3 regions of the Paraburkholderia flava genome follow, and region 2 is predicted to be linked to each of the others. Evidence: predicted binding sites of a transcription regulator. Region 2 holds the regulator's gene; each other region holds the start of a gene.
The links. Region 2 encodes LexA, which represses DNA repair genes until DNA is damaged. Its sites were predicted from a motif close to ACTGTATNNNNATACAGT; they were not measured.

Region 1 (10,407 bases), 810 kb from region 2:
TGCGCGACCGAATGCGATCGATCCGGTGGTCCGCGTGGTCGTGCGGCTGGACAGCGGGTTTGTTTGCATCAGTGTTGTCGATCAGGGGCCGGGCGTCGACGAGGCGATGGCCGAGCGTCTGTTCGAGCCGTTCTACAGTACCAAGTCGGACGGCATGGGGATGGGTCTCAACATTTGCCGTTCGATTATCGAATCGCATCGAGGTCGTCTGTGGGTGGTCAATAACGTCGAGGCGGACGGCCACATCACAGGTGCGACCTTTCACTGCAGTCTGCCCATTGGGGAGCCTGACGGCCCGAGCAACGGCGGGTCCGAGGCGCCGATACCACAAACCGTTACGGGAGAGCCATGAACACCCCAGTCACCACACAGGAAACCGTCTTTGTTGTCGACGACGACGAGGCCGTGCGAGATTCGCTGCGCTGGCTGCTGGAGGCGAACGGCTACCGCGTGCAGTGCTTCTCCAGCGCCGAGCAGTTTCTCGACGCGTGGCAACCGGCACAGCATCCGGGGCAGATCGCGTGTCTGATTCTCGACGTGCGGATGTCGGGCATGAGCGGGCTCGAATTGCAGGAGCGACTGATCGCCGACAACGCGTCGCTGCCGATCATCTTCGTCACGGGTCACGGCGACGTGCCGATGGCCGTGTCGACGATGAAAAAAGGCGCGATGGACTTCATCGAAAAACCGTTCGACGAAGCCGAACTGCGCAAGCTCGTCGAGCGGATGCTCGACAAGGCGCGTAGCGAAAGCACCAGCGTCCAGCAGCAACGTGCAGCGGCAGAACGCCTCGGCAAGCTCACCGCGCGCGAACATCAGGTGCTCGAGCGGATCATCGCAGGCCGCCTGAACAAGCAGATCGCCGACGACCTCGGCATCAGCATCAAGACGGTCGAAGCGCATCGCGCGAACATCATGGAAAAGCTCAACGTCAACACGGTCGCCGATCTGCTGCGGCTCGCGTTGTCGAACAAGCCGCAACAGCAGCAGTAGTAGCAGGCATCCATCCATCGTTAAGCCGGGCGCCGTCGCATCGGACGCCGCCACGACGAACGTATTGACGCCGAGCTCGTGCATGCACGCATGCGTGTGTGCCGCTTTCCTGTCTGTCGAAGAGGCCCGGCCTGTGTGGCCCGGCCTTTTTGTTTGTGCGTTTGCGCGGCAGGCGTTTCAGCAGCATCGCCCGCACACCGCTCCCCTCGTCGCACGCACTCGCGACGGTATAATGTCGATCCCGGCGCATCGCAGTTTGTGCGCCGCGCGCTTTTCCCGACCCGCCAGGTTCCTGCAGAAAACCGCCACCACATTCGCCCTGCCTGCAGCCCGCATTTCTATCGCTCTGACCGACCATGACAGCCAAACTGATCGACGGCATCGCCCTTTCCAAGACCCTGCGCACCGATGTCGCGACACGCGCCGCTGCGCTGACGGCCCGCGGCCATCGCCCCGGCCTCGCGGTCGTTCTGGTCGGCGACAATCCGGCGAGCGAGGTGTACGTCCGCAACAAGGTGAAGGCCTGCGAAGACAACGGACTGTTCTCATCGTATGACCGCTATCCCGCGACGCTTTCCGAAGCCGACCTGCTCGCGCGCATCGATGCGTTGAACCAGTCGCCGGAGATCCACGGGATTCTTGTGCAGTTGCCGCTGCCGCCGCATATCGACAGCCACAAGGTGATCGAAGCGATCGCACCGGAGAAGGACGTCGACGGCTTTCACGTCGCCAATGCAGGCGCGCTGATGACCGGCAAGCCGCTATTCCGTCCGTGCACGCCGTACGGCGTGATGAAGATGTTCGACGCGTACGGTATCTCGCTCGCCGGTGCGAACGCGGTTGTGATCGGGCGCTCGAACATCGTCGGCAAGCCGGTCGCGCTGATGCTGCTCGAAGCAGGCGCGACGGTCACGATCTGCCATAGCAAGACCCGTGATCTCGCCGCGCACACACGCACCGCCGACGTGATCGTCGCGGCCGTCGGCAAGCGCAACATTCTGACCGCCGATATGGTGAAGCCGGGCGCGACGGTGATCGACGTCGGCATGAATCGCGACGACGCAGGCAAGCTCTGCGGCGACGTCGACTTCGCGGGCGTCAAGGAAGTGGCCGGCTACATCACTCCGGTGCCGGGCGGCGTCGGTCCGATGACGATCACGATGCTGCTCGTCAACACGATTGAAGCTGCTGAACGCGCGGCGAGTCGCGCTTAAAGAGTGACGCGCGCGCTTCTGTCCGCGCGCTCCTGCTTCTGCGTCAATTTCAGTTCGCCGGCTCGACGTTAGTATCGTCGGCGCCCGACGAGCGGCCAGATGTCCCCGGCGCACGCGCAATGCGTCGCCGGCACCAGTGCAACGCGGGCCGCTCGACAAAATGCCACGACAGCGCCGCGCACAGCAGAATCGCCGGCGACGCGATCAGCAGCCCAGTCAGATGATCCAGCTTCGGCGCCACCGCGGCGACACACTGCTGGATCGCGAATCCATACAGATAGATCCCGTACGAGTAGTCGTTACGCGGCACCCAGCGACGCAGCCACGGCGTCGTGCCGGCCCACAGCACGCCATACGCGAACGCCAGATAGAACAGCGGCTGCGCAGCCGCCGTATCGTGGAACGCGAAGTACAGTCCGAACAGCGCGAGCGCCGCCATGCCGTCGATCCGCACGTATTCGCGCAGCCCGTACAGCAGCATCCCCAGCATGAAGAACGGTTCCGGCCAGAACGAGTAGCCGCCGGGTTTATCGGCGAAATCGCGCAGCCCGATCTGCAACGGATCGACGTGGACATGCAGCCCGAACGCGACGAGCCCGATGAGCGCCGCCGCGACGATTCCGCGATTCGTCGACAGCAGTCCGACCATTCCCGTCGCGAGCACGATCAGATAGCAGCGGACTTCGAGCGGCAGCGTCCACAGCGGCGCGCTGACGTCGGGACCGAAGCGGTTGTGCTCGAACACGCCGGGCAGCACCCAGCCGCGCTTCAGCACGAGCGTCGAGAAGTTGTCGAGATTGGCCCACGTCGCGTGCAGATGGAAATACGCGGACAGCGGCAGCGTCGTGAACAGCGGCCCGATCGCGAACACCGCGAATAGTGAGCCGACCGCAACCGCCGGCCACAGACGCGCGACCCGCAGCGCTATGAAGCGCGGCGCCGAGCGCTGACGCGCGAAGCTCGCGGTCACCAGCATGCCGCTCAGCAAGAAGAACGCGTACACACCGAAAGGGCCCGAGCCGTCGAACCCGAGCGCGGTCCCGACCGGATCGCTGGTGCCGTCGGGCAACTGGATCAGGAACGCGTGGTAATAGACCACCGAGATGGCGGCAATCAGACGCACGAGGCCGAAATTGTTCCCGTTGCGCGACAGCGAATGCGAAAGCAGATTCATCGCGATAACAATGACCGTGCGGAAGAGGAAAAGAGAAAAGGACAGGCAGGCCGGCGGACGTCGCGGCACTGGACGAAGCATGCCCGTCACGATGCGGCAAACGCCCGGCGATGACGGTGCGCTCGCCCACAGTCGCGGCGCATGTCCCAGGCGCGACGAGCGACGCGAAACCGGCCCGAAAAAAATCGAGAAAAAACCTCCACCGCGCCCTCGCCGCGAAGTTCTGGTAATTTGTCCCGTAGGTGGACTGGAATCGCCGCGCACTGCCCCCATACTGTTCACATGGCCCGGGCGATCGGCGTGGCCACGCGGTCCGGTCCGGCGCTGCGGCGGTTTCGCCGGCAGCACGCCATTTCGCCTGCCCCCTTTTTCGCGTCAGACAGGAAGCACCATGTCCCAAACCCAATCGACATCCGACAATCCGCTCCTCGACTTCTCCGATCTGCCGCGCTTCGGTGACATCCGCCCCGAACACGTGACGCCCGCGCTCGACGTGCTGCTCGCCAACGCGAGCGCCGCCGTCGAGCGGGCCAGTGCGCCCGCCACGCCGTCGTCGTGGGCCGACGTCGTCGAGCCCGTCGAGCACGCGACCGAACCGCTGTCGCGCGCGTGGGGCGTCATCGGCCATCTGAACGCCGTCGCCGATACGCCGGAGCTGCGGGCGGTGTACGGCGAGAATCTGTCGCGCGTGACCGAGTTCTGGTCGAGCGTCGGACAAAACCTCGCGCTGTACGAGAAGTACAAGGCGATTGCCGCAGGCGGCGAATTCTCGTCGCTGACCGGCGAGCGCCGCAAGATTCTCGATAACGCGCTGCGCGACTTCCGCCTGTCCGGCGCCGAACTGCCCGAAGACCAGAAGCCCCACTTCGCCGAATTGCAGGAGCGCCAGGCAGGGTTGTCGAAAGCATTCTCCGATCACGTGCTCGACGCGACCAACGCGTACGCGTACATCGCAACCAGCGAAGCCGAACTCGCCGGTCTGCCCGAAGACGTGATCGCGGCCGCGCGCGAAGCGGCGGAACGCGAAGGCAAGGAAGGCTGGAAGTTCACGCTGCACTTCCCGTCGTACTTCCCCGTGATGCAGTACTCGGAAAACCGCGCGATGCGCGAAGCGATGTACCGCGCGTACGTGACGCGCGCGTCGGAGCTCGGCGCCGCGTACGGCGGCGGCAAGCCCGAGTGGGACAACACCGCGAACCTCGCCGAGCAGTTGACGCTGCGTGCCGAAGAAGCGCACATGCTCGGCTACCGCAACTTCGCCGAGGTGTCGCTTGCACCGAAGATGGCGGAGTCGCCGGAACAGGTGATGGCGTTCCTCAAAGACCTCGCCGACCGCGCGCGTCCGCATGCGGAACGCGACTGGCAGGAACTGCGCGCCTTCGCCGCCGACGAACTCGGCATGACCGAACTGCAGCCGTGGGACACGACGTTCGCCGCCGAGCGCCTGCGTCAGAACCGCTATGCGTTCTCGGAGAACGAGGTCAAACAGTACTTCCCCGAAGACGCGGTGCTGAAGGGTCTGTTCAAGGTGATCGAGACGCTGTTCGGCGTGCGCATCCGTCGCGACGAAGCCGCGCTGTGGCATCCGGATGTGCGTTTCTTCCGCGTCGAGAATCAGGACGGCGGACTCGTCGCGCAGTTCTATCTCGACCTCTACGCACGCGAAGGCAAACGCGGCGGTGCATGGATGGACGATGCGCGCGGGCGTCACAAGCTCGCGCACGGCGCCGTGCAGACGCCGGTCGCCTACCTGACGTGCAACTTCTCCGCGCCGGTCGGCGGCAAACCCGCGTGCTTCACGCACGACGAAGTGATCACGCTGTTCCATGAAACCGGACACGGCCTGCATCACATGCTGACGCGCGTCGAGGAACTTGGCGTGTCGGGGCTCAACGGTGTCGAGTGGGATGCGGTCGAACTGCCGTCGCAGTTCCTCGAAAACTTCTGCTGGGAATGGGACGTGCTGTCCGACATGACGTCGCATGTCGATACCGCGAAACCGCTGCCGCGCGAACTGTTCGACAAGATGCTCGCGGCGAAGAACTTCCAGAGCGGTTTGGGCACTGCGCGGCAGATCGTGTTCTCGATGTTCGACATGCAACTGCACGGCGACTTCGATCCGTCAGGCCCGAAGAGCGCGAACGATCTTGCACGCGAAATCAACGAGCGCTTCCACGTCGTGCCGCAGGCATCGTTCTCGCGCTGGCCGAATACGTTCAGCCATATCTTCGCGGGCGGTTACGCGGCGGGCTACTACAGCTACAAGTGGGCGGAAGTGTTGTCGGCCGATGCGTATGCGGCGTTCGAAGAAGCCGCGCAGGCGTCGAACGGCAGCGTGCTCGATGCGGCAACCGGCACGCGCTATCGCAAGGAGATTTTAGAAGTGGGCGGCAGCCGTCCCGCGATGGAATCGTTCAAGGCGTTCCGTGGCCGCGAGCCGCACATCGATGCGCTGCTGCGGCACAACGGGATGACGCCTGCGGCGACGAACTGAACGCTGTCGATCGTCTGACCAGACCGGCGCTCCGCCTCGTGCGGGCGCCGGTTTTTTATTCGCGATGCAGCCGGAAATCGACCTCGGACGGCCGCCCTTCCAGCGACAGCACCGCACGAGCCGCAGGCGCACGGCTCACCACCTTGCCGCGCCGTACAACCGCGAGCCGCGCTGCGCGTAGACGGATCGCCTCGACCGGATCGCGCGCATCAAGCACCACGCAGTCCGCCGCACAGCCCGGCGCGATCCCGTAGCCGTCGAGCCCGAGGATGCGCGCCGCGTTCACCGTCACCGCGTCGAAGCACGCATGCATCGCGTCGACGCCCGTCATCTGCGCGACGTGCAGCCCCATGTGCGCGACCTCGAGCATGTCGCCGGATCCGAGGCTGTACCACGGGTCCATCACGCAGTCGTGGCCGAACGCGACTGTGATGCCCGCGGCCAGCATCTCGGGCACACGCGTCATGCCGCGCCGTTTCGGATAGGTATCGGAGCGGCCCTGCAGCGTGATGTTGATCAGCGGATTCGCGATCGCTGCGACGCCAGCCTCGCGCATCAACGGCAGCAGCTTGCTGACGTAGTAGTTGTCCATCGAATGCATCGACGTCAGATGCGAACCCGCGACGCGACCATGCAGTCCGAGCCGATGCGTTTCGGCAGCGAGCGTTTCGATGTGGCGCGACAACGGATCGTCGGATTCGTCGCAATGCATGTCGACGCGTAGCCCCTTGTCCGCCGCGAACTCGCACAGCAGCCGCACCGACTGTGCGCCGTCCGCCATCGTGCGTTCGAAATGCGGAATGCCGCCGACCACATCGACGCCGAGCGCAATCGCACGCTTCAGGTTGTCGAATGCGCCGGGACTGCGCAGCAGACCATCCTGCGGGAACGCGACCAGTTGCAGATCGAGATACGGTGCGACGCGACGCTTCACTTCGAGCAGCGCTTCGACTGCGAGCAGCCGCTCATCGCAGACGTCGACGTGACTGCGAATCGCGAGCAGCCCGCGCGCGACGGCCCAATCGCAGTACTGCAACGCACGTTCGACGAGCGCATCCTGCGTCAGCTGCGGCTTCAGTTCGCCCCACAACGCGATGCCTTCGAGCAGCGTGCCCGACGCGTTCACGCGCGGCAGTCCGTACGACAACGTCGCGTCCATATGGAAATGCGGATCGACGAACGGCGGCGTGACGAGCGAACCCGCCGCATCGATTTCTTCGGCTGCGGTTGCCGCGAGATGTGGCTCGACCGCGACGATGCGGTCCGCGTCGATGCCGATGTCGACGAGTCCTTCGTGTCGCGCTGTACCGCGCGGCAATGCGGCGCGACGGATGATCAGGTCCATGAGCGTCTCCTGTGACTGGTTCCGATTCTATCGGCACCAGAAAGCCGTGCGGGAAATCGGCGAATCAGACCGACGCAACCTCGTCGGGCCCGGCTTCATCGTCCTCGTCGCTGTCATCGAACAACACAAACTGGCCATGCTGCGCGGCATCGTCCTCTTCGAGCCGCACGCCGACACCGAGCAGCCGCACCGGCTGATTGCGACGCGCAAAACCTTTTTCGAGCAGGCCGAGCAGCGTCGGCACATCGGTCGCATCGCCGACGCATTCGACCGTCGTCCGCTGAAAATCGGCGAAGCGGATTTTCACGAACAGCTTGTGGATCGCCGGCCCTGCCTGCGCGCGTTCGATGCGCTCGTCGAGCATCGCGGTGAGTCGACGCACTTCGTCGGCGCACGCATCGAGCGTCGTGAGATCAGTGACGTAAGTGGTCTCGACGCTCACCGACTTGCGCTCCTGGTCCGCGCGAACCGGCCGCACGTCAATGCCGCGCGACAGCTCATAGAGCCGCTTACCGAACACCCCGAAGTGCTGATGCAGATCGATCAGCGACCACGTGCGAACATCCGCGCACGTCACGAGCCCGAGTTTTTCGAGCCGCGCCGCCGTCACCTTGCCGACGCCGAAAATCTTGCGCACCGGCAACGCGGCAACGAACGCATCGACCTCGTGCGGTCGCACGACATGAAGGCCATCCGGCTTGTTCCAGTCCGACGCGATCTTCGCGACGAACTTGTTCGGTGCCACACCCGCCGACACCGTCACGCCGACCGTCTCGCGCACGCGCTCGCGAATCTCTTTCGCCATCAGCGTCGCACTGCCCTTGCAGAGCGTGATGTGCGTGACGTCGAGATAGGCTTCGTCGAGCGACAACGGTTCGACGTCGGCGGTGTAGTCGCGATAGATCGCCATGATCTGCCGCGACGCGATGCGGTACTTTTCCATCGACGGCGGCATCATCAGCAGATCGGGACACTTGCGCATCGCGAGCGCCGACGACATCGCCGAATGCACACCAAAGCGACGCGCCTCGTAGTTGCAGGTCGCGACGACGCCGCGATGCTCGGGCCGGCCGCCGACCGCGAGCGGGCGACCGCGCAGCGACGGGTCGTCGCGCATTTCGACCGACGCGTAGAAGCAGTCGCAGTCGCAATGGATGATCTTGCGCGGCGGCGACGCTTCAGACGAATGCGGACGGGAATCGGGATCGGGCGTATCCAAGATGCCGATACTGTACAAAAACACAGGGGTTTTTACAAGAATCGGACACCGGTTTCCGCGCTTTTTTGACGTATCCGTATCGGCCGCGCGCGCACGATCCGTATCGCTGTGCGGCGCCATACGGGTCCTATACTGGCCGACAACCCCATCGCAGGGCAAACAGAGGAAAGCGCGGATGAAAACGATCGGAGTGATCGGCGGAATGAGCTGGGAGTCGTCCGCCGAGTATTACCGGCTGCTGAACCGTTACGCGAAAGCGCGTCTCGGTGGTCATCACAACGCGCGCAGCGTGATGGTGACGGTGGATTTCGCGCAGATCGAAGCCGATCAGCGCGCCGGCGACTGGGCATCGCTCGGCCGCCAGATGGCGGATGCGGCGCGACAACTCGAACGCGGCGGTGCCGATCTCGTGATGCTCGCCACCAACACGATGCACCGCGTCCATGAATCGATCGAGCAGGCGATCAATGTGCCCTTCCTGCACATCGCCGATCCGACCGGCGCGGCGTTGCGCGAGGCCGGTATCGAACGCGTCGGCCTGCTCGGTACGCGCTATACGATGGAACAGCAGTTCTACGTGGGACGTCTGCGCGAACGTCACGGACTCGACACCGTGATCCCCGACGACGACGAACGCGCCGACGTGCACCGGATCATCTACGACGAGTTGTGCCACGGCACGATCGACGCGCAATCGCGCGATACGTATCGGCGCGTGATCGATCGCCTCGCCGCACGCGGCGCGCAGGCGGTGATACTCGGGTGCACGGAGATCACGTTGTTGATCAAACCGGAAGATTCGACGCTGCCCGTGTTCGACACGACGGCGTTGCATGCGCAGGCGGCGGTTAACTGGGCGATCGATGAAGACAGCGCACGCAGCAGCTAGCGATGAATCGAGCACCGCAAATGAAAAAGCCCGCATCGCGTGATAAGCGAAACGGGCTTTTTTAATGCGTGGTTGCGGGGGTAGGATTTGAACCTACGACCTTCGGGTTATGAGCCCGACGAGCTGCCAGACTGCTCCACCCCGCGTCAGAGGAAGCGAATTGTACTGACGCATGCTGGATGCGTCAAACGAATCTGCCGATTATTTTTCGTGCGCCGAACGATCGCGCGCGAACGCACGGAATCGATACGCTCAGCGACTCGCCTACGAGCACTGCACACAGGCAACACCCGAGGTTCGCGGTAAGATTCATGCAACCAGATTCAACCGGGAAACACCGATGAAGTTAGCCACGTGGAACGTGAATTCGCTCAAGGTCCGTCAGCAGCACGTGATCGACTGGCTCGAAACCAGTCAGACCGATGTGCTGTGCCTGCAAGAGCTCAAGATGCCCGACGAGAAATTTCCGCGCGCCGAGTTCGAAGCGAAGGGTTACCGCAGCTGGTTCGCGGGACAGAAGACCTATAACGGCGTCGCCATTCTCGTGCGCGACGGGCTCAACGTGGACGACGTCACGGTCCTACGCAACATCCCGGGCTTCGAGGATCCGCAGCAGCGCGTGATCGCTGCGACGATCGACGGTGTGCGCGTGATCTCCGCGTATTTCCCGAACGGTCAGGCGCCCGGCACCGAGAAATTCGCGTACAAGCTGAGCTGGCTCGCAGCGCTGCACGCGTGGCTCGAAAAAGAACTCGTCGCGTATCCGAAGCTCGCGCTGCTCGGCGACTACAACATCGCACCGGACGATCGCGACGTGCACGATCCCAAGGCATGGGAAGGACAGAATCTGGTTTCGCCGGAAGAGCGCGCCGCATTCACGGGGCTCATCGCGCTGGGCCTCGTCGACGCGTTCCGTCTGTTCGATCAGCCCGAGAAAACCTTCTCGTGGTGGGACTACCGGATGCTCGCGTTCCGCCGCAACGCGGGGGTACGTATCGATCACATCCTGCTGTCGCAGCCGCTCGTCGCGAGCTGCACGTTCTGCGACATCGACAAGACGCCGCGCAAATGGGATCAAC
Region 2 (10,407 bases):
GGATGGGCGCGGGTAATACGCAACTGCTCGACCGCGTGTCGTGCAGCATTCTGGTGGCGTGCTCGTCGGTGGAGGAGCAGCGCGCGGCGGCTTGAGTCTGCTGCTAGCTGAGACTGAGGCTAGTGACCGTTCAGATCGACGGCCGCCAGCTTCCACGAAAACAGCCCTTCCCGATGCAGGATCGCGGAGTAGCGCGTGTCGCCGACACCGTGCTGATACGTGATCACGAATTCGTTCAGGCTGCGATAACCCGCCGTGGTTTGCGGAGGCTGTGGCGGTGACGACGCATCTTTCGCGACAGGCGGCTGTGGCTGTGGCGGTTGTGTCGGAGCGGCATCGGCTGGTTGCGGAGTTGACGGAGGCGGGGGAGGACGCTCGCCCGGTTCGCCACGCGGCGGAATACCGTTCAACAATGCGGCGACACCGTCCGGGGTCGCATATGAATCGACGAGCGGACTAATCAACGCGACACCGATCATCGCACCGAGCGCCGCTAGCGGATTGCCACTGTTTTTGACATCGAGACGCCGCGCGAGCAGCGCGGTGACCTGCTGCTTGAGACTCTCACGCAATGCAGGGAAATCGACGTATTGATTGACCGTTGCCGCATCGCGCGCATCGGCCGCACGCTTCAGACGATCGAGAGCGACATAAGGCGATGCGTAGCCGTATCCGATCAGCGCGATCACCACAATCACGACGAGCGCAATGATCGACGACTTGCGGAATCCTCCGCGCTCGGCGCGACGGGTCATGCGGACGGAACCAGCCATTGCGCAATGCTCTCCAGTGAAACGACGGGGCAGCCTGTGACGACAGGCTCAACATGATGTGGACCGTGCGGGCAACAAAAAATATCCCGAAGCCGGCACTCGATCCACGTTCATTGTGATGACTGTCCCGTTGGACCACGCACAACGTTACTCAAACAACGCGCCTTGCATGCCCGCGTTTTCTTCTGCGATTGCACGATCGATCATCCGGCATACCGCGTCGACCGTGCCCACCATGATGAGTCGCTTCGGTCCGTGATAGACGCGAACCGGTGCACGTCGAGCCGGCTCGGTGTTCAGCGATGCATTCAGCGACACGCGAGCAAAGGCCGGCAGCGAAGAAGGCAACGCGGACTGGCCTGACGGCTCGCTGTCGAACAGCGACGACGTGTCGGCTGCTTCGAGCGGTGCGCACGGGACGACGCCGCGCAAATGACGCAGACGTCCGAACTGGCGAAAAGGCAGCAGGCGGGCAAGGCGTTCCATGAATCTCTCCAGGCGACAGTTCAGAATTCGGTGGGCCGGATCAGCCCAACCGCGATGCCTTCGAGCGCGAAGTCGCCACTCCCGGCTTCAACAAAGATGTTTTCGTAATCGGGGTTCTCGGCGATCAGCTCGATGCCGTTCGGCCGGCGCTTCAGGCGCTTCACCGTGACGTCGTCGCCAAGCCGCGCGATGATGATCTGGCCGTCTTTCGCCTCGCTCTTTCTCTGCACGGCGAGCAGGTCACCGTCGAAGATGCCCGCGTCGCGCATCGACAGCCCGCGCACTTTCAGCAGGTAGTCGGGCTTGCTCGAGAAGAGCGCCGGGTCGCACGCGTAGTGCTGCGAGATATGTTCCTGCGCGAGGATCGGGCTACCGGCTGCCACACGGCCGATCAGCGGCAGCGACAGTTGCATCAGGCTGTTATGCGGCAGCGTGAACTGGTGCGGCAGATCGCCCGGTCCGGGCACGAGGCGGATGCCGCGCGACGCGCCCGCCGCCAGCTCGATGACGCCCTTGCGCGCGAGCGCCCGCAGATGCTCTTCCGCGGAGTTGGCCGAACTGAAGCCGAGCTCCGCAGCGATTTCCGCCCGCGTGGGCGGGAAGCCGGTGCGCTCGATGGCGCGGCGGATGAGTTCGAAAACTTCTTGCTGTCGTGCGGTGAGTTTGGTCATGGCGCCACTGTATGGATAGACAGGTGACTGTATTTTTATACAGTATCGGGCGCATATCAAGCGTTACTTTAAGTTCGTCGCCGCAGCCCGCTGTTCGAGCGTCGGAATCGGCTGTCAGAACACCCGTTTTCGTGCCGCAACGCCACGCCCAGCCGTCATTACCACTTTTACGTATTAAAAAATGAACAAACATTATTTTTAATGATGAAAGCCCTTCGATAGACTGGTTTCGACCTGCTGGACGGGCGCACTGGACGGCATAGACCGCGCTCAGAACAACGGCACCGGCACACACCACACCACGGAGAAAGCGGATGGCTTATCGGATTACGGGGCTCGGGCAGAGGGCAACACAGCGGGCAACAAACAAGGCAAGGCATTTCATCGCGACGCTGGCGCTCGGCGCCGCGGCGGCAATCGGCTTCGTGCCGCACGCTCATGCCGCCGACACGACATTGCTGAACGTGTCGTACGACCCGACGCGCGAGCTTTATCAGGACATCAATCAGGCATTCGGCAAGGAGTGGAAGGCGAAGACCGGCGAGACCATCACGTTCAAGCAGTCGCACGGCGGCTCGGGTGCGCAGGCGCGCTCGGTGCTCGACGGCCTGCAGGCCGACGTCGTCACGCTCGCGCTCGCCTACGACATCGATGCGCTCGCGAACAAGGGGCTCATCGATAAAAACTGGCAGAAGCGTTTGCCGGACAACGCATCGCCGTACACGTCGACGATCGTGTTTCTCGTGCGCAAGGGCAACCCGAAGCACATCAAGGATTGGGACGATCTGACGAAGCCGGGCGTGTCGATCGTCACGCCGAACCCGAAGACGTCGGGCGGCGCGCGCTGGAACTACCTGGCCGCGTGGGCGTATGCGCTGCATCAACCGGGCGGCAACGAGCAGAAGGCGAAGGAGTTCGTGTCGAAGCTGTACAAGAACGCCGGCGTGCTCGACTCGGGCGCGCGCGGTGCGACGACGAGTTTCGTTCAGCGCGGGATCGGCGACGTGTTGATTGCGTGGGAAAACGAAGCGTTCCTGTCGCTGAAGGAGTTCGGTCCGGACAAGTTCGAGATTGTCGTGCCGTCGGTGAGCATTCTTGCCGAGCCGCCGGTCGCGGTCGTCGACAAGGTGGTCGACAAACACGGCACACGCAAGCTCGCCGAGGCGTATCTGAACTTCCTGTATAGCGACGAAGGGCAGGAGATTGCCGCGAAGAACTTCTACCGGCCGCGTTCGAACAAGGTTCCTGCGTCGCTGACCGACAAGTTTCCGAAGCTGAAGCTGTACACGGTCGACGACACGTTTGGTGGCTGGACGAATGCGCAGAAGACGCACTTTGCGGACGGCGGCGTATTCGATTCGATCTACCAGTCGCAGTAACGCAATACGGCAGGCGCAACACCGCAGTACATAAAGAAGCGGAACGCGGAGAGCCGGACGACATACACGGCGACCCACGCGACGACATCAGGCAAGCGCGCCCCCGGGCGCGCTTTTCGGCCAGATGGGTCGCGCGATTCGACCTGTATAACACCGGCCCCGACGGGTCCGCGGCACCCAACCCTGACAGAGTATCGGCATGACGACGTTTACTTTCCGCAAACCGAGCGCATTGCCCGGTTTTGGCGTGACGCTCGGCATCACGGTGGCGTATCTGAGCCTCGTGGTGCTGATTCCGCTTGCGGCGACTTTCCTGAAGACGGCGACGCTCGACTGGGCGCAGTTCGTGCGCGCAGTCAGTTCGCCGCGCGTGCTCGCGTCGTACCGGCTGACGTTCACGTCGGCACTCGGCGGCGCGTTGATCAACGCGGTGTTCGGTTTTCTGGTCGCGTGGGTGCTGGTGCGCTACTCGTTTCCGGGCAAGCGGATCGTCGATGCAGTGGTGGATCTGCCGTTCGCACTGCCGACGTCCGTCGCGGGCATCTCGCTCGCGGCCGTGTATGCGGGCAACGGCTGGATCGGCCAGTTTCTTGCGCCGCTCGGCATCAAGATCGCGTTCACGCCGCTCGGTGTGCTGGTCGCGCTGACGTTCATCGGCTTGCCGTTCGTCGTGCGCACGGTGCAGCCGGTGCTCGAGGAATTCGAGCGCGAGCAGGAAGAGGCCGCCGCGTGCCTCGGCGCGTCGCGTTGGCTGACGTTTCGGCGCGTCGTGTTGCCGGCTGTTTTCCCCGCGCTGCTGACCGGCTTCGCGCTCGCGTTCGCGCGTGCGCTCGGCGAATACGGCTCGGTGATTTTCATCGCAGGCAACGTGCCGATGAAATCTGAGATCACGTCACTGCTGATCATCACGAAGCTCGAACAGTACGACTATGCCGGCGCAACGGCGCTGGCCGTCGTGATGCTGGTCGTGTCGTTCGTGATGCTGCTGCTGATCAATACGTTGCAGTGGTATCTGCAACGTCGTACTGGACGTGGCCGCACGGCACCGTCGAATCCTGCTGCTAGCACGGGTACAGCAGTTACCGCAGGGGGCGCGCAATGAGCGGCGAATCCACGCTTCAACAAGGCAACGTCGTACGCCGTCCCGATCCCGTCACCGAATCGCGCGTCGTGCGCTGGCTGTTGACCGGCATCGCGCTGCTGTTTCTCGCACTGTTTCTCGTCGTGCCGCTCGTCTCCGTGTTCGTCCAGGCGTTCAGCAAGGGCGTCGATTTCTATTTCGAAGCGCTCGCCGATCCGGATGCAGTATCCGCAATCAAGCTCACGCTGCTGACCGCGGCGATCGCGGTGCCGCTCAATCTCGTGTTCGGTCTCGCGGCGTCGTGGGCGATCGCGAAGTTCGAGTTTCGCGGCAAGGCGCTGCTGACGACGCTGATTGATCTGCCGTTCTCGGTGTCTCCGGTGATCTCGGGTCTCGTCTACGTGCTGCTGTTCGGCGCGCAGGGCTGGTTCGGTCCGTGGCTGCAGGATCACAACGTGCAGATCATTTTCGCGGTGCCCGGCATCGTGCTCGCGACGATCTTCGTCACGTTCCCGTTCGTCGCACGCGAGCTGATTCCGTTGATGCAGGCGCAGGGCAACGACGAGGAAGAGGCCGCGCATGTGCTTGGCGCATCGGGCTGGCAGATCTTCCGTCGCGTGACGCTGCCGAACGTGAAATGGGGGCTGCTGTACGGCGTGATCCTGTGCAATGCGCGCGCGATGGGTGAGTTCGGCGCGGTATCGGTGGTGTCCGGCCACATTCGCGGACAGACCGACACGATGCCGCTGCACGTCGAGATTCTCTACAACGAATACAACTTCGCGGCGGCGTTCGCGGTGGCCTCGGTGCTTGCGTTGCTCGCGCTTGTGACGCTCGGTCTGAAGCTGCTCGCCGAGCGGCATATGTCGGCAGAATTCGCCGATTCGCGGGCTGTGCCCGCACATGCGGGACCGGCGCTGGCGTCGGCTTCAACATCGGCGAGTCCGGCCACGCGGTCCGCATCCGCAACGAAAACCTCGCAGCAGGCAGTTCAGAAAACGGTTCAAGGGGAGTGGTAAGTCATGGGCATCATCGTTCGTAATCTGCAAAAGCGCTTCGGCGATTTCGTCGCGCTCGACAACGTATCGCTCGACTTTCCTCCGGGCGAACTCGTCGCGTTGCTCGGACCGTCCGGCTGCGGCAAGACCACGCTGCTGCGCGTGATCGCAGGGCTCGAATACGCGGACGCGGGTCAGGTCGTGTTGCAAGGGCAGGATGTCGCGACCGTCGGCGCACGCGAGCGTCAGGTCGGCTTCGTGTTCCAGCATTACGCGCTGTTCCGTCACATGACGGTGTTCGAGAACGTCGCGTTTGGTCTTCGCGTGAAGCCGCGCAAGGAGCGTCCGTCGGAAGCCGTGATCCGCGAGAAGGTGCACGAACTGCTGAAGCTCGTGCAGCTCGACTGGCTCGCGCAGCGCTATCCGTCGGAACTGTCGGGTGGTCAGCGGCAGCGGATCGCGCTGGCCCGTGCGCTCGCCGTCGAACCGAAAGTGCTGCTGCTCGACGAACCGTTCGGCGCGCTCGATGCGAAGGTCCGCAAGGAACTGCGCGGCTGGCTGCGTCGTCTGCACGACGACCTGCATATCTCGACGATCTTCGTCACGCACGATCAGGAAGAGGCGCTCGAAGTCGCGGACCGCATCGTCGTGCTGAACCATGGACACGTCGAACAGGTAGGCAGTCCGCAGGACGTGTACGATCATCCGCAGACGTCGTTCGTCTACGAGTTCCTCGGCGCGGCGAACCGGTTGCGGGGCAGCGTCGGGCAGGGCGGCGGTTTTGTTGTCGACGGCGCAGCGAAGCCGATCGCGACCGAAGCCACGTTCGAAGGACCGGCGCTTGCGTATGTGCGACCGCACGACCTCGTGCTGTACCCACAGGCCGCAGGCCATCGCGACGGCATCGTGGTCGACGTGCGACGCGTGGTGACGCTGGGCGGATCGGTGCGCGTCGAGCTCGAAGGCCAGGCCGGCCACGTGCTCGAAGCGGAACTCGATCGCGAGACGTGGCGCGAGCTGCAGCTCGGCATCGGCGACGGTGTGACTGCCGTGCCGCGCGCGCTGCGCGTATTCCCGGCGCCTTGATGTGAACAGGCAAACGCGCTAACCCGATAACTCCTCCTACTCTGGCCGAACCGGAGACACACAGATGAACTTCCAGCAATTGCGCTTCGTGCGCGAGGCCGTGCGCCAGAACATGAACCTGACCGAAGTCGCGAACGTGCTGTACACGTCGCAGTCGGGGGTTTCGAAGCAGATCAAGGATCTCGAGGACGAACTCGGCGTCGACATCTTCATTCGACGCGGCAAGCGTCTGACCGGACTCACCGAGCCGGGCAAGGCAGTCCATCAGCTGATCGAGCGGATGCTGCTCGACGCGGAGAATCTGCGTCGCGTCGCGCGGCAGTACGCGGATCAGGACAGCGGCCATCTGGTCGTCGCGACGACGCACACGCAGGCGCGCTACGCGTTGCCGAAGGTGGTGCGCCGTTTCACCGAGATCTATCCGAAGGTGCATCTCGCGCTGCGTCAGGGCAGCCCGCAGCAGATCGCGCAGATGATCATTAACGGCGAGGCGGACATCGGCATTTCGACCGAAGCGCTCGACCGTTATCCGGACATCGTCACGTTCCCGTGCTATTCGTGGCATCACGTGGTGGTCGTGCCGAAGGACCATCCGCTCGTCGGTAAGGAAAGTCTGTCGCTCGAAGAAATCGCCGAGTACCCGATCGTCACCTACGATCAGGACTTCACCGGCCGCTCGCACATCGATCAGGCGTTCGCGAAAGCAGGCGCATTGCCCGACGTCGTGCTGACCGCGATCGACGCCGACGTGATCAAGACCTACGTCGAGCTCGGCATGGGTATCGGCGTGGTGGCTGCGATGGCCTACGATCCGAAGCGCGACAGCGAACTCGTGGCGCTCGATACGCAGCATCTGTTCGAGGCGAGCACGACGCGCGTCGGTCTGCGCAAGGGCGCGTTCCTGCGCGCGTATGCGTACCGACTGATCGAAATGTTCGCACCGCATCTGACCGAAGCTGAAATCGCGGCGCAGCTGCGCGAAGTCGCTTGAGGGACGTGGCCGCGCTTCGCTTACAATCGCGGCCATGAATACCTCTATCTCTTCCTCTGCATCCGCGTTGCCGCGTATTACCGTGCTGGCTACGGGCGGCACGATCGCCGGTTCGTCGGCGGATGCGACCAGCACCGCGGGTTATCAGGCCGGTGTCGTCTGCGTCGGGCAATTGCTCGGCGCGGTGCCGTCGTTGTCATCGGTCGCGCAGATCCAGTCGGAGCAGGTCGCGAGCATCGACAGCAAGGACATGTCGCTCGCGCTGTGGAGCACGCTCGTGCAACGCGTGAACGCGCTGCTCGCCACCGATGCGGTCGACGGCATCGTCATCACGCACGGCACCGACACGCTCGAAGAAACCGCGTACCTGCTGCACCTGACCGTGAAAAGCACGAAGCCCGTCGTGTTGGCGGCGGCGATGCGGCCATCCACGGCTTTGTCCGCCGACGGTCCGCTCAATCTGCTGAACGCGGTGACGGTCGCGGCGAGTCGCGCGGCGCACGGGCAGGGCGTGCTCGTTGCGTTCAACAACCGGATTCACTGCGCACGCGACGTCGTGAAGACAAGCACGTATGCGATCGATGCGTTTCAGTCGCCGGAGATTGGTGCGCTCGGCTGGGTGCAGGACGGTCGCGTCGATTTTCAGCGTAGCGCGCTGCGGCCGCATACGGTCGCGAGCGAATTCCAGGTGAGCGCGGTGAGCGCGAACTGGCCGCAGGTCGAGATCGTGTCGAGCTATGCGGGTGCGTCGCGCGTGCCGGTCGATGCGCTGGTCGCTGCGGGCGTGCGCGGGATCGTCATTGCGGGCACTGGCAACGGTTCGATTCACAGCACCGTGCAGCAGGCACTCGTCGATGCCGTCGCGCGTGGCGTCGCGGTCTTACGTGCATCGCACGTCGGCTCGGGCCACGTGATGCGCAACGGCGCGGCATCCGACGATACGCTCGGCTTTGTCGCAGCGGGTTCGCTGAATCCGTACAAGGCACGCGTGCTGCTGATGCTCACGCTCGCGATGGGCACGAACGGAGCGACGGCGCTGCAACACGCGTTCGATACGTATTGATTTGAATTGACGCGGGAGCGGGGCACTTGCCGCGCGTGCGATACGTGGGCCTAGACACGTACCGCACGCGGGATGAACAACAGCGGGACGTTACTGCGCAGCCGGAATCACCAGCACCTGACCCGGATAGATCTTGTCCGGGCTCTTCAGCATCGGTGTGTTGGCCTGAAAGATCACGTCGTTCTTCGCGCCGCTGCCATAGTACTTTTCTGCGATCTTCCACAGATTGTCGCCCGACACGACGGTGTAGTACTGCGGTTCCGGCGTGGCGTTCGTGACGGTCAGCTGGTCGTCCACCTTGTCGACGTTCTGCACGTTGCCGGCCGACACGAGGATCTTCGACTTCGTGTCCTGATCCGCTGCGTTACCCGATACGGTCACGGTATGGCTCGAGCCGTCGTAGGTGACCTGCAGGTTGTCGGCGTCGAGACCTTGCGCGCGGATGTATGTGGCGATCGCGTCGCCGGCGGTCTTGTTCAACGCATCCAGATCGGCTGGCGCGGCTGCGGCTGCTGCGGGCGCTGCTGCAGCGCCGAGCAGTTTTTCGCCGGCTTCCTTGATGAAGCTGAGAATACCCATCGATCATTCTCCTAACGAGGTTGAAAAGACTCGGGAAATCTGCGGCCCGATAGGCTTTGCGCACAGCGCAAAGCCGGTTTGAAGCCGTTCGATTGTAGGAAGAATGTAGGCGAGGGTCTAGCGAGATAGTGTGAACGTTTGTTAGACCGCGCGATGCGAACCGGCGATATGCGGAAGTGTTGAAGTGCGTATGTGCACACCCCGACGTTGCCACATCGAGATTGTGGCAACGTGATGAAATCCGACAGCCGGACACCCGACGACGACGTCTGACCGACCAAGGCTTCCCCGGCATCGCCGGGTGCCGCTGCGGACCCCACTAACCGCTCTCAGCCCAGAGCGGTTTACTTACCTGCTGACATCATGCGTGCCGCATTCCATCAGCAGGCGCCCCACCTGCGCGCTACCGGAAGCGCTCCGGCAGCTACGAGTACTACGCGTGTGCTACTTCAAGCTCAAGCCGCCTTCGCTTCCTGCGGTGCCTGCGCGATCTCAAAGTTGCCCATCAGTTCGAGTGCGCGAATCATCGCCGAGTGATCCCAGCTCTTGCCGCCGTTCGCTGCGCATACGCTGAACAGCTGCTGTGCGCTCGCGGTGTGCGGCAATGCGATGCCGAGCTTGCGCGCGCCGTCGAGTGCGAGGTTCAGATCTTTCTGATGCAGCTCGATGCGGAAGCCCGGATTGAACGTGCGCTTCGTCATGCGTTCGCCGTGCACTTCGAGAATTCGCGACGACGCGAAGCCGCCCATCAACGCACGACGTACACGTTCCGGATCGGCGCCCGAGCGCGCGGCGAACAGCAGTGCTTCCGCGACCGCTTCGATGTTCAGCGCGACGATGATCTGGTTCGCGACCTTGCACGTCTGACCCGCACCGTTGTCGCCGATCAGCGAGATGTTCTTGCCCATCAGATCGAACAGCGGCTTCGCGAGATCGAACGATTTTTGCGGACCGCCGACCATGATCGTCAGCGTCGCTTCGCGTGCGCCGACTTCGCCGCCGGAGACCGGCGCGTCGAGATAGTCGCAACCGAGCGCGTTGATCTTCTTCGCGAACGCCTGCGTGTCGAGCGGCGAGATCGAGCTCATGTCGATCACGAGCTTGCCTTTCGTCAGCCCCTTCGCGACGCCGTCGTCGGCGAACAGCACGTTCTCGACGTCGGGCGTGTCCGGGACCATCGAGATCACGATGTCGGCGGCCTGCGCAACGGCGGTCGAATTCGCGACGACGGTCGTGCTCGTCTGCAGATCTTCAGGCACCGGATAGGCGCCGTTGACGATCAGCGTGTGGCCGCCCTTCA
Region 3 (10,407 bases), 1.3 Mb from region 2:
AAGCCGCCGCTCTTCTTCCAGTTCCTCGTCGCTGCCGGTGCCGAGATCGGACGGCAGGCAACCGTCCACGCCGTTCAGCACGAACACGTTGCGCCACTCCTGCCCTTTCGCCGAATGGATCGTCGACAGGATCAGATAGTCTTCGTCGCGCGATGGGTCGCCTGATTCGTCGCTGGTTGCATCGGGCGGATCGAGCGTGAGCTCGGTGAGAAAGCGCTCGCGCGATGCGTACGTGCCCGCGATGCTTTCCATCTGCAGCAGATCCGCGTGACGGACCGCCGCGTCTTCATGATTGCGTTCGAGATGCGGCTCGTACCAGCGGCGGATCGTTTCGAATTCGGCGGGCCACGGCGTCGCGCGGCTACCCACCGCCGACATCAGCGCGACGAACGGCGCCCAGTCTTCGAGCGCGCGCGGCGGCGGCGCAAATGCAGCGAGCGCGCCGGCGGCCGGTGCCGTGTGCAGCCCCGTGCCGGCCAGTGCATCCGCGCGCGCGGTCACCTGATCGAGCACGCGCGCGGCGGTCGCCGGACCGACGCCCGGCAGCAGTTGCACGACCCGAAAACCCGCGACGCGATCGCGCGGATTCTCCGCCCAGCGCAACAAGGCGAGCAGATCCTTCACGTGGATCGAATCGAGAAACTTCAGGCCGCCGAATTTCACGAACGGGATGTTGCGCCGGGTCAGCTCGACCTCGAGCGCGGCGCTGTGATCCGACGCGCGAAACAGCACGGCCTGCGACTTCAGCGTCATACCGGCTTCGCGCGCGTCGAGAATCTGCTCGACGACGTAGCGCGCCTGCGCCGCTTCATCCTCGACGGTGACGAGTCTCGGACGTTGCGCCGACGCCTTGTCGGACCACAGGTTCTTCGTGAAGCGCTCGCTCGCGAGTTCGATCACCGCGTTCGACGCGGCGAGGATCGGCTGCGTCGAACGGTAGTTGCGTTCGAGCGTCACCTGCTTCGCGGGCGGATCGAAATGCGTGGGGAAATCGAGAATGTTGCGCACCGTCGCGCCGCGAAACGAATAGATGGACTGCGCGTCGTCGCCGACCACCGTCAGGCCGCGGCCATCCGGTTTCAGCGCGAGCAGGATCGACGCCTGCAGACGGTTGGTGTCCTGGTACTCGTCGACGAGCACGTGATCGAAACGGTCCGACATATCGGCGGCGAGCGACGGTTCCGCCGCGACGTACGACCAGTACAGCAGCAGATCGTCGTAATCGAGCACGCTCTGCTTCTGCTTCGCATCGACATACGTGGCGAACAGCACGCGCAGGTCCGCCTCCCATTCGCAGCACCACGGAAACGCGCGCGCGAGCACGTCCGCGAGCGACGCGCCGGTGTTGACGACCCGCGAGTAGATCGCGAAGCACGTGCCCTTCGACGGAAAGCGACGCTCCTTTGCCGAGAAGCCCAGTTCGTGACGAACCAGGTTCATCAGATCGGCGGAATCTTCGCGGTCGTTGATCGTGAACGCCGGCGACAGCCCGATCCGCTCCGCGTATTCGCGCAGCAGCCGCGCGCCGATACCGTGGAACGTGCCCGACCACGTGAGTCCCAGCGACGTCCCCGAGCGCGCGCCGAGTGCGGTGCTCGCGATGCGCGACGCGCGGCGCGTCATCTCCTGTGCGGCGCGGCGCGAGAACGTGAGCAGCAGGATGCGGCGCGGATCCGCGCCCTTGACGATCAGATGTGCAACGCGATGCGCGAGCGTGTTCGTCTTGCCCGACCCGGCACCCGCAATCACCAGCAGCGCGCCTGCATCGCCGCCGTACTCGACTGCCTCGCGCTGCGCGTCGTTGAGCTTCGCGAGCCACGCATCGGGATCGGGTAGCGAACGTGAGGGACGTGACGGGGAATCGGCGACGGAGAGCACGGTAGGCGTTGTGTGGAACGGTTCAGACGGAAGAATGCGGTACGCGACGCATACTGTATATCCGTACAACCCTTTGCGGCAAGTTTGCTGACGAGGTCCGCCGCGCACATGAAAAAGCGGCCCGGTCGCCTCTACGCGTACCGGGCCGCTGCCTGCTACCTGCAACATCAATGCGCCGTTCCCCCGAGGATCGGCTACTGCTTCTTCGCGTCCTTCACTTTCGCGTCGGCGGCGGCCTTATCGGCGTCGGCTTGTGCTTCCGTCTGCTTCTTGTCCGCCTTCGCCTGTGCGATCGCGGCCTTCTTGTCGGCCTTGGTCTGCGCCTTCGACGCCTTCTGGTCTGCATGCGTCACAGGTTGGGCGGCCGGATCGGAGGCCTGCGCGAACGCGGTCGCCGATCCGATCGATACGCAGCCCGCGATCAGCGCGAGCGAGATTTTGCTGAGTCGTTTATTCATGGGTTCTCCCTGTCTTCAGTTCGTTTAATGCTGCGTGCTATCCGCCGCACCCGCATTCGCCGCCTGACCCGGCGACTGCATGTCGGACTTCATCTCGTTGGTCGCGGCCTGCTTGTCCGACTTGCGGTTGACCTTCGCGTCGTGGACCTGCTGCTTGTATTGCGCCTTCGACGCCTTCTTCGTCGCGCGATAGTTCGCGTTCGCCTGTGCATCCGCATTGCGCTTCTGCACGAGCGGGTCAGTCGAGCCGGACGCGGTCAGACGTTGCTGCGGCGGCGTGACCGGTTGGACGCCCTGAGCAGCGGGAGCAGCCGGCGCCATTTCTCCAGCCTGCGCAGCCGGTGCCTGCATAGGTGCCTGCATCTGCGCCTGGCCGGCGGTACCTGGCATCGTCGGTTGAGCGGTGGTTTGCGCGAACGCCGTGCCGGCCGTGAGAGCCGTCAGGGCGGTACCGATCAGAAGCGAACGAATCTGGGTCATGGCAATCCTCTCTAAAGTTGTCGCGATCCGGATATCGAGTGAGTCGGCCCTCGGTGCCGGCGACATCCGGTCGTCTATGTGGACAGCAGCAAAACGCTGCGGTCATTTCCAAAGACGACCCCTGACGAGTGAAGTTCGCGAAAAACGGTCAGTGTTACGGAACGTTTCATTTCCTGACAACTGCATAACATCCACTTGCAATTACTGAAGTGGCCACCAGGGCCGCCGCGCACCGGGCCAGTCTGGCTTATGATGCGAACCCTCCTGCTTCAACCCGCACGCGCCATGCCCAACCTTCACTTCACGCTGACCGGCGACTACGTCGAACTGCACAATCTCCTGAAGCTGACGGGCCTCGCCGACAGCGGTGGCTCTGCAAAACAGCTCGTCGCATCCGGCGAAGTAACCGTCGACGGCCATGTCGAATCGCGCAAGACGTGCAAGATTCGCGCGGGCCAGGTCGTGCTGCTCGGCGATACGCGGATTGCTGTTCACGAATAGCCGTCTCGCCCCCTTCCTTTACTTTCTCGCTGCATCCCGCCAAACCCGCACCAGTTTTGTGCCTGTTGATCGACAACGGGGCGCGAAGGCAATAAGCTGTCTGCTTCCGCGGAACTGACAGATTCATGACGGCCCCGCTGTCGACCACCCAACAGGGTTGCGATCGAAGCGAGGCCGCTCCGCCGTTTACCAACCGATTCCACCCATGACCCACTCCGGCCAATCCGACACGGGCCGCCCCGCCTTTGTCCGCGCCAACGCCCCGCCGCCGTCGCTGTCGCGCCATGCCGCCGACACCGCGCGCCTCGCGGCCCCGCTTGCGATCGCGCAGCTGTCGCAGATGGCAATGAGCGTCACCGACACCGTCCTGCTCGGCTCGCTCGGCGCGGACGCGCTCGCGGCCGGTGGCCTCGGCGCCAACCTGTTCTTCACGGTGATCACGCTGCTGCAGGGCGTACTCACATCGATCAGCGTGACCGTTTCGCATGCACGCGGCGCGCAGAACGAGGACCGTGTCCCGCACATCTACTGGACCGGCTTCGTGCTGTCTCTGCTGCTGTCGATCCCGGCATTCGCGCTGCTGTCGTTCGCAACGCCGATCCTGCTTGCAGTCGGCGAGCCGCCGCTGCTCGCGCACCATGTCGGCGAATACGCGGCGGTGCTGCGCTGGGCCTCGCCCGGCAGCCTGATCGGGATCGGGTTGATGCGCTCGTTCCTGCCGGCGATCGGCGCGGCGAAGCGGCTGCTGTGGGTCGCGCTCGGCGGCGTCGTGGTCAACGGCTTTCTGAACTACGGGCTGATCCACGGCGCGTGGGGTCTGCCGCGCCTCGGCTTTCTCGGCTCCGCGGTCGCGACGACGTTTACTGTGTGGGCGTCGGCGCTGATCCTGATGGCGCTGCTGCATCTGCGGCCACGCTATCGACACTTCGTCATCGCGAAGCGGCCGAACGTGCCGCTGATGGGCGAGCTGTTCGGCATCGGCTGGCCGGTGGCAATCACGTACGGCGTCGAGACGACGCTGTTCCTTGCGACCGGTCTGATGGTCGGCGTGCTCGGCGAATCGTCGCTGGCCGCGCATCAGATCGCGTTGAACGTTGCGTCGGTTGCGTTCATGGTGCCGCTGTCGATCGGTCAGGCGGCGAACGTGCGCGTCGGTTTCTGGTCCGGCGCGGGGCAACCGCTCGCGGCGCGTCATGCCGGCTTCGTCGCGATCGCGTTGGGCGTGGGCTTCATGATGCTGTCGGGCCTTGTGCTGATCGTCGCGCCGCACGCGATCGTCGGGCTGTATCTGCATCTCGACGACCCAGCCAACGCGAAGACCGTGCAACTCGCAACATCACTGCTCGGCGTCGCGGCGCTGTTCCAGATCGTCGACGGCATGCAGACGGTCGGCTCGGGCTGTCTGCGCGGTCTGAAGGACACACGCATCCCGATGCTCGCAGCTGCGTTCGGCTACTGGGGCATCGGCTTTCCGACCGGCTACACGCTCGCGTTCCATGCGGGCTTCGGCGCACGCGGACTGTGGTGGGGACTCGCCGCCGGACTGGCGAGCGTCGCGCTGCTGATGACGCTGCGTTTTCACCGGCTGAGCCTGCGCGGCCTTGCAAAAGCGCCGCCGCCACAACCCGCGCCGTGAGCTAAGCAAAGCACGCAATGTTGGTTGGTCGACGCAGACGGTCACGCTACGATGAAGCCGTCTTAATTGACACTCCTCTGACAGGGTTTTAGCCCGCGCACTGCGCGGGTTTCTTTTTGCGCGAAGCGTTCTGCGGTCGTTTGCGGTGCGCACTGATTCGTCCTCCTCCGCATCCTCTCGATAGATTGCCTCCACGCTCATGCACCTCGTCGCGCGTGTGCGATATCGCGCGGACGGTAAAATGCGCGTCGCATGTCGTGCGCCTCATGAGGGCGTGCGTTGTCTGCCGCTCGTCGATCGACGCTGCACTTACTCGCTGGAACACCTTCCGGTCACCTTCGAACAGAAAACAAAACCAAGGACCACCTGTCATGCTTGCCCGCGTTACCCGTCTCTTTCCGTTGTGGGCCGTGCTCGCGTCGCTCGCCGCGTACTTCTCGCCTGCTTCGGTTGCCCCGATTGCGCCGCACGTGACGACCCTACTCACGATCATCATGCTGTCGATGGGCGTCACGCTGTCCGTTGCCGATTTTCAGCGCGTGTTCACACGACCCGCGCCGGTCGTCGCCGGCATCGTGCTGCACTACCTCGTGATGCCGCTCGCCGCGTGGGCGATCGCCAAGGCACTGCGGATGCCGCCGGATCTCACCGCCGGCATGGTGCTCGTCGGCAGCGTCGCGAGCGGCACGGCGTCCAACGTGATGATCTATCTCGCGCGCGGCGACGTCGCGTTGTCGGTGACGATCAGCGCGCTGTCGACGCTCGTCGGCGTGTTCGCGACGCCGTTGCTCACGCGTCTGTACGTCGATGCATCGATCGTCGTCGACGTGCGCGGCATGCTGCTCAGCATCCTGCAGATCGTCGCGGTACCGATCGCGGTCGGCCTCGCGATCAATCATCTGTTCAACCGCGTCGTGCGCGCGATCGAACCGGCGCTGCCGCTCGTGTCGATGGTCGCGATCCTGCTGATCATCGCGGCTGTTGTCGGCGGCACGCAGAAGAGCATCGCGTCGGTCGGGCTCGTCGTGATGCTGGGCGTCGTCCTGCACAACGGCATCGGGCTGCTCGGCGGCTACTGGGGCGGTCGCCTGCTCGGCTTCGACGAAGCCGTGTGCCGCACGCTCGCGATCGAGGTCGGCATGCAGAACTCGGGACTCGCCGCGACGCTCGGCAAGCTGTACTTCACGCCGATCGCCGCGCTGCCCGGCGCGTTGTTCTCGGTGTGGCACAACCTGTCGGGCTCGGTGCTCGCGGGTTACTGGGCCGGTCGACCTGCGAAGGGTTCGACGCATTCGGCGCAGGCTGGTGCGCAGTCGCTGGACGCTGGGCGCGGTTGATCGGGGTGCGGCGTAGCCCGCGCCTCATCCCGGTCTCGCGTTGCACGATCGATCGCTTCGACGATGCGATCGATCGGGTACGCGTCGGCGATTCTTGCGGCTCACAATCAGCATCGCATGTGCCCGGCCTCACGACGCGTGGTACATGGCGTGGCATGACCAACGATGTGATCGGGCACTGTGGGCCTACAGGTACACGTCACACATGCCCGGCATGAAGGCGCGCAGCACGTCGCATGCCGATAATGCAACCGCACAGAACGCGATCGTCGACACGCCCGGCGCTGCGCGCTATCCGTTGCGCTGGGCTCCAGCGAATACGGCCGCTGTGCCACCAACATGATCGCCGGCACCACCCCACCCGCGTGCCCCCCAAAGCCGCCTTCGCCGCCCCTCCCCCGCATTCCCCATTAGAATCTCTGATGCACCGTATGGCTAACGCCGCACGCTGCCAATACACCCAAAGTCGATCCAAGCGGAGGACGCAGCGTGCCGGCGTATTCGACCTGTCTTCAGACGCAGCCCACCACGCGCAAGCCGCGCCGCTTCGCCGCGACGGTTCGCGTCGCGCTGCTGTGCGCGGCAACGCTATGGCTCGGCGCGTGCGCGACGCGCCCGCCCGCCACTGACCTCCACCGCACCGAAACCCACGCGCTATCGCCCACCACACCGACACCGCTCGCCAACGCGCTCGCCGGACCCGAGCGCGCGCATCCGGGGCAATCGGGTTTCCGCGTGCTGTCGAACGGCACCGAAGCGCTGCAGATGCGCATCGCGCTCGCCCGCTCGGCGACGAAGACGCTCGACATGCAGTACTACATCGCGAACGAGGACACGACCGGCAAGCTGCTGCTCGCCGCCGCGCTCTATGCAGCCGATCACGGCGTGCGCGTGCGGATGCTGGTCGACGATCTGAACTTCAAGGACATCGATCGCGTGATGGCCGGGCTGAACTCGCACGACAACATCGAGATCCGCGTCTTCAATCCGTTCGGCACAACCCATCGCAGCGTGTTCGAACGTACGACGAACCTGCTCACAAAAATCGATGGCTTCACGCGCCGGATGCACAACAAGGCGATGATCGCGGACAACCAGGTGTCGATCGTCGGTGGCCGCAATCTCGGCGATGAATATTTCAGCGCGAGCCCAACGTTGCAGTTCCGCGATCTCGACGTGCTCGCGGCAGGCCCGATTACGCAGGACATCTCCGCGAGCTTCGACCAGTTCTGGTCGAGCAGCAGTTCGTACCCGCTGCGCGCATTGAACAAACAGAAGTTCGATCCGCAGGACCTCGACGCGATGCGCAACGAGCTGCGCGAGCACTGGCGCAAGAACGCCGACCCGTACAACGCGAAGCCGTTGAACGCGACGCCGCTTGCGTCGCAGATCGCGAACAACACGTTGGGACTCATCTGGGCGCCGGCTGAATTCAAGGCCGATACGCCGGACAAGATCATCAAGCCCACCGACGATTACGTCAGTCCGCCGATGCAGCGTCTGATCGAACTGACGCACGACGCACAGAAGGAATTCCTCGTGTTTTCGCCGTATTTCGTGCCGCACGATGCGGGCGTCGCTGCGCTCGGCGTGCTGACGAAGCGCGGCGTGCGCGTCGCGATCCTGACGAATTCGCTCGCCGCCACCGACGCGGTCGCGGTGCAGGCCGGCTACAGTCCGTATCGTGTGCCGCTGCTGCGCGAAGGCGTCGAGCTGTACGAATTCAGGCCGGCCAGCGAACGCGAAAGCATGGGGCTGACCGGCTCGAAGTCGAAGGCGAGCCTGCACGCGAAAGCGTACGTGATCGACCGCAAAATTCTGGTAATCGGCTCGATGAATCTCGATCCGCGTTCCGCGCATCTGAACACCGAACTCGCACTCGTGATCCACAGCGAAGCGCTCGCGCAGCAGGTCGTCGACGTGTTCGATCGCGCGACGCAGCCCGACATCAGCTACCACGTCACGCTCGCGACGCCCGACGAACTCGCCAGGCTGAAAGCCGTCGGCGCGACGACGTCGCCGCTCATCTGGACCGATCAGGAAGACGGCAAGACGCGCACCTATAACCTCGATCCGCAAGCGGGTTTCTACAGAAATCTGATGACCGGGATATTCTTGCTGCTACCTGTCGACGACGAACTTTGACGACGTGCGCCTGTGCGCGCACGCCGCGATTCCACCCATCAAACGGAGTAAGACCATGACCGAAGACGTACGAATGGAGCGCGACACGTTCGGCGAGATCGCCGTGCCGAACGCTCGCCTGTGGGGCGCGCAGACGCAGCGCTCGCTGCAGAATTTCCGCATCTCGTCGGAGAAGCAGTCGCCGGAACTGATCACCGCGCTCGCGGTGATCAAGCGCGCGGCCGCCGAGGTGAATCTCGGGCTCGGCGTGCTCGACGAACAGAAAGCGAAAGCGATCGTCCAGGCCGCCGACGAGATCATCGCGGGCAAACATCCGGACGAATTCCCGCTCGCCGTGTGGCAGACGGGCTCCGGCACGCAGACCAACATGAACCTCAACGAGGTGATCGCAAACCGCGCGAGCGAACTGCTCGGCGGCGAGCGCGGCGAAGCGCGCAAGGTGCATCCGAACGACGATGTGAATCGCGGCCAGTCGTCGAACGATGTGTTCCCGACCGCGATGCACGTCGCCGCCGCGACGGGCATCGTCAAGCATCTGCTGCCCGCGTTGAAGACGTTGCGCGGCACGCTCGACGGCAAGGCGAAAGCGTTCGCCGACATCGTGAAGATCGGCCGCACGCACTTGCAGGACGCCACGCCGCTCACGCTCGGTCAGGAGTTTTCCGGCTACGTCGCACAGCTGGATCAGGGCATCCGTCACGTCGAATCGACGCTGCCGCATCTGTATGAACTCGCGCAGGGCGGCACGGCGGTCGGCACCGGGCTGAATGCGCATCCGAAGTTCGCGGCGGAAGTCGCGGGCGCAATCGCCAGGCTCACCGGCGTGCCGTTCGTCACTGCACCGAACAAGTTCGAAGTGATGGCCGCCGCCGACGCACTGGTGTTCGCGCACGGTGCGCTGAAAACCGTCGCGGCAAGTCTGAACAAGATCGCGAACGACATCCGCTGGCTCGCGAGCGGTCCGCGTTGCGGTCTCGGCGAACTGTCGATTCCCGAAAACGAGCCGGGTAGCTCGATCATGCCGGGCAAGGTCAACCCGACGCAGTCAGAAGCCGTGACGATGCTGTGCGCGCAGGTGTTCGGCAACGACGTCGCGGTGAATATCGGCGGCGCGAGCGGCAACTTCGAACTGAACGTGTTTCGTCCGATGATCGCGCACAACGTGCTGCAGTCGATTCGCCTGCTCGCCGACGGCGCGCACAGCTTCAACGACAACTGCGCAGTGGGCATCGAGCCGAATCACGATCGCATCGATACGCTGCTCAACGAATCGCTGATGCTCGTCACCGCGTTGAATCCGCACATCGGCTACGACAAGGCCGCGGCGATCGCGAAGAAGGCGCACAAGGAAGGCACGACGCTGAAGGCCGCCGCGCTCGCGCTCGGCCACGTGACGGAACAGCAGTTCGACGAATGGGTGAAGCCGGCCGACATGGTCGGCAACGTCAAGGTCTGACGAAAGCTACGCCGCCGCATCTGTTTTCGACAGGTGCGGCGGCATTTCTACCTCTACACCTTTCCCTGAGCGACTTCCTCGGGCTTCAGTTCGACGATCGCGTCGAGCGCATCCTTCACGTCCATCGCGTACTTCGCGAGCCGATGCTGTTCATCGGTTTCCGGCACGTACGACGGCACCGGCACCGGATGACCGTTCTCGTTCACCGCCACCATCACGACGAGACAGTCGGTGGTCTGCATCAGTTCGCCGCCCTTCGGATCGCCGGCCTGTACGGATACGTGGATGTGCATGCTGGTACGCCCCGTCGACACGACGCGCGCACGCAGCTCCACCAGATTGCCGACGAGAATCGGCCGCCGAAAACGGATGTTGCCGACGCTCACCGTCACGCAATAACGGCCGGACCAGACGGCCGCGCACGCATACGCGGTTTCGTCGATCCACTTCATCAGCGCACCGCCGTGCACTTTGCCGCCGAAGTTGACCGAGGTCGGCTCGGCCAGAAAACGGAAC

Region 1: dinB (DNA polymerase IV) is a predicted target of LexA. The motif match lies at 8,449-8,466, and genes of this name have one in related genera.
Region 3: E1748_RS14875 (ATP-dependent helicase) is a predicted target of LexA. The motif match lies at 1,931-1,948, and genes of this name have one in related genera.

What each region holds. Positions count from the first base shown of each region.
Region 1 covers NZ_SMRO01000002.1:1,215,845-1,226,251, reverse strand. Annotated here, with positions in the region: gene fixL (oxygen sensor histidine kinase FixL) at 1-352, shown strand, start outside; gene fixJ (oxygen response regulator transcription factor FixJ) at 349-993, shown strand; gene folD (bifunctional methylenetetrahydrofolate dehydrogenase/methenyltetrahydrofolate cyclohydrolase FolD) at 1,350-2,207, shown strand; gene E1748_RS16900 (acyltransferase family protein) at 2,257-3,381, opposite strand; gene E1748_RS16895 (M3 family metallopeptidase) at 3,773-5,875, shown strand; gene E1748_RS16890 (amidohydrolase family protein) at 5,931-7,220, opposite strand; gene dinB (DNA polymerase IV) at 7,285-8,439, opposite strand; gene E1748_RS16880 (aspartate/glutamate racemase family protein) at 8,615-9,328, shown strand; tRNA gene E1748_RS16875 (tRNA-Met) at 9,398-9,474, opposite strand; gene xth (exodeoxyribonuclease III) at 9,669-10,407, shown strand, end outside.
Region 2 covers NZ_SMRO01000002.1:2,024,890-2,035,296, reverse strand. Annotated here, with positions in the region: gene E1748_RS20555 (universal stress protein) at 1-95, shown strand, start outside; gene E1748_RS20550 (DUF2939 domain-containing protein) at 120-755, opposite strand; gene E1748_RS20545 (hypothetical protein) at 921-1,259, opposite strand; gene lexA (transcriptional repressor LexA) at 1,280-1,930, opposite strand; gene E1748_RS20535 (sulfate ABC transporter substrate-binding protein) at 2,245-3,309, shown strand; gene cysT (sulfate ABC transporter permease subunit CysT) at 3,509-4,411, shown strand; gene cysW (sulfate ABC transporter permease subunit CysW) at 4,408-5,409, shown strand; gene E1748_RS20520 (sulfate/molybdate ABC transporter ATP-binding protein) at 5,413-6,474, shown strand; gene E1748_RS20515 (CysB family HTH-type transcriptional regulator) at 6,539-7,465, shown strand; gene E1748_RS20510 (type II asparaginase) at 7,500-8,528, shown strand; gene lysM (peptidoglycan-binding protein LysM) at 8,619-9,107, opposite strand; gene E1748_RS20500 (2-hydroxy-3-oxopropionate reductase) at 9,563-10,407, opposite strand, start outside.
Region 3 covers NZ_SMRO01000002.1:762,879-773,285, reverse strand. Annotated here, with positions in the region: gene E1748_RS14875 (ATP-dependent helicase) at 1-1,878, opposite strand, end outside; gene E1748_RS14870 (hypothetical protein) at 2,073-2,336, opposite strand; gene E1748_RS14865 (hypothetical protein) at 2,361-2,816, opposite strand; gene E1748_RS14860 (RNA-binding S4 domain-containing protein) at 3,102-3,317, shown strand; gene E1748_RS14855 (MATE family efflux transporter) at 3,523-4,953, shown strand; gene panS (ketopantoate/pantoate/pantothenate transporter PanS) at 5,325-6,290, shown strand; gene E1748_RS14845 (phospholipase D family protein) at 6,861-8,435, shown strand; gene fumC (class II fumarate hydratase) at 8,491-9,891, shown strand; gene E1748_RS14835 (acyl-CoA thioesterase) at 9,945-10,407, opposite strand, start outside.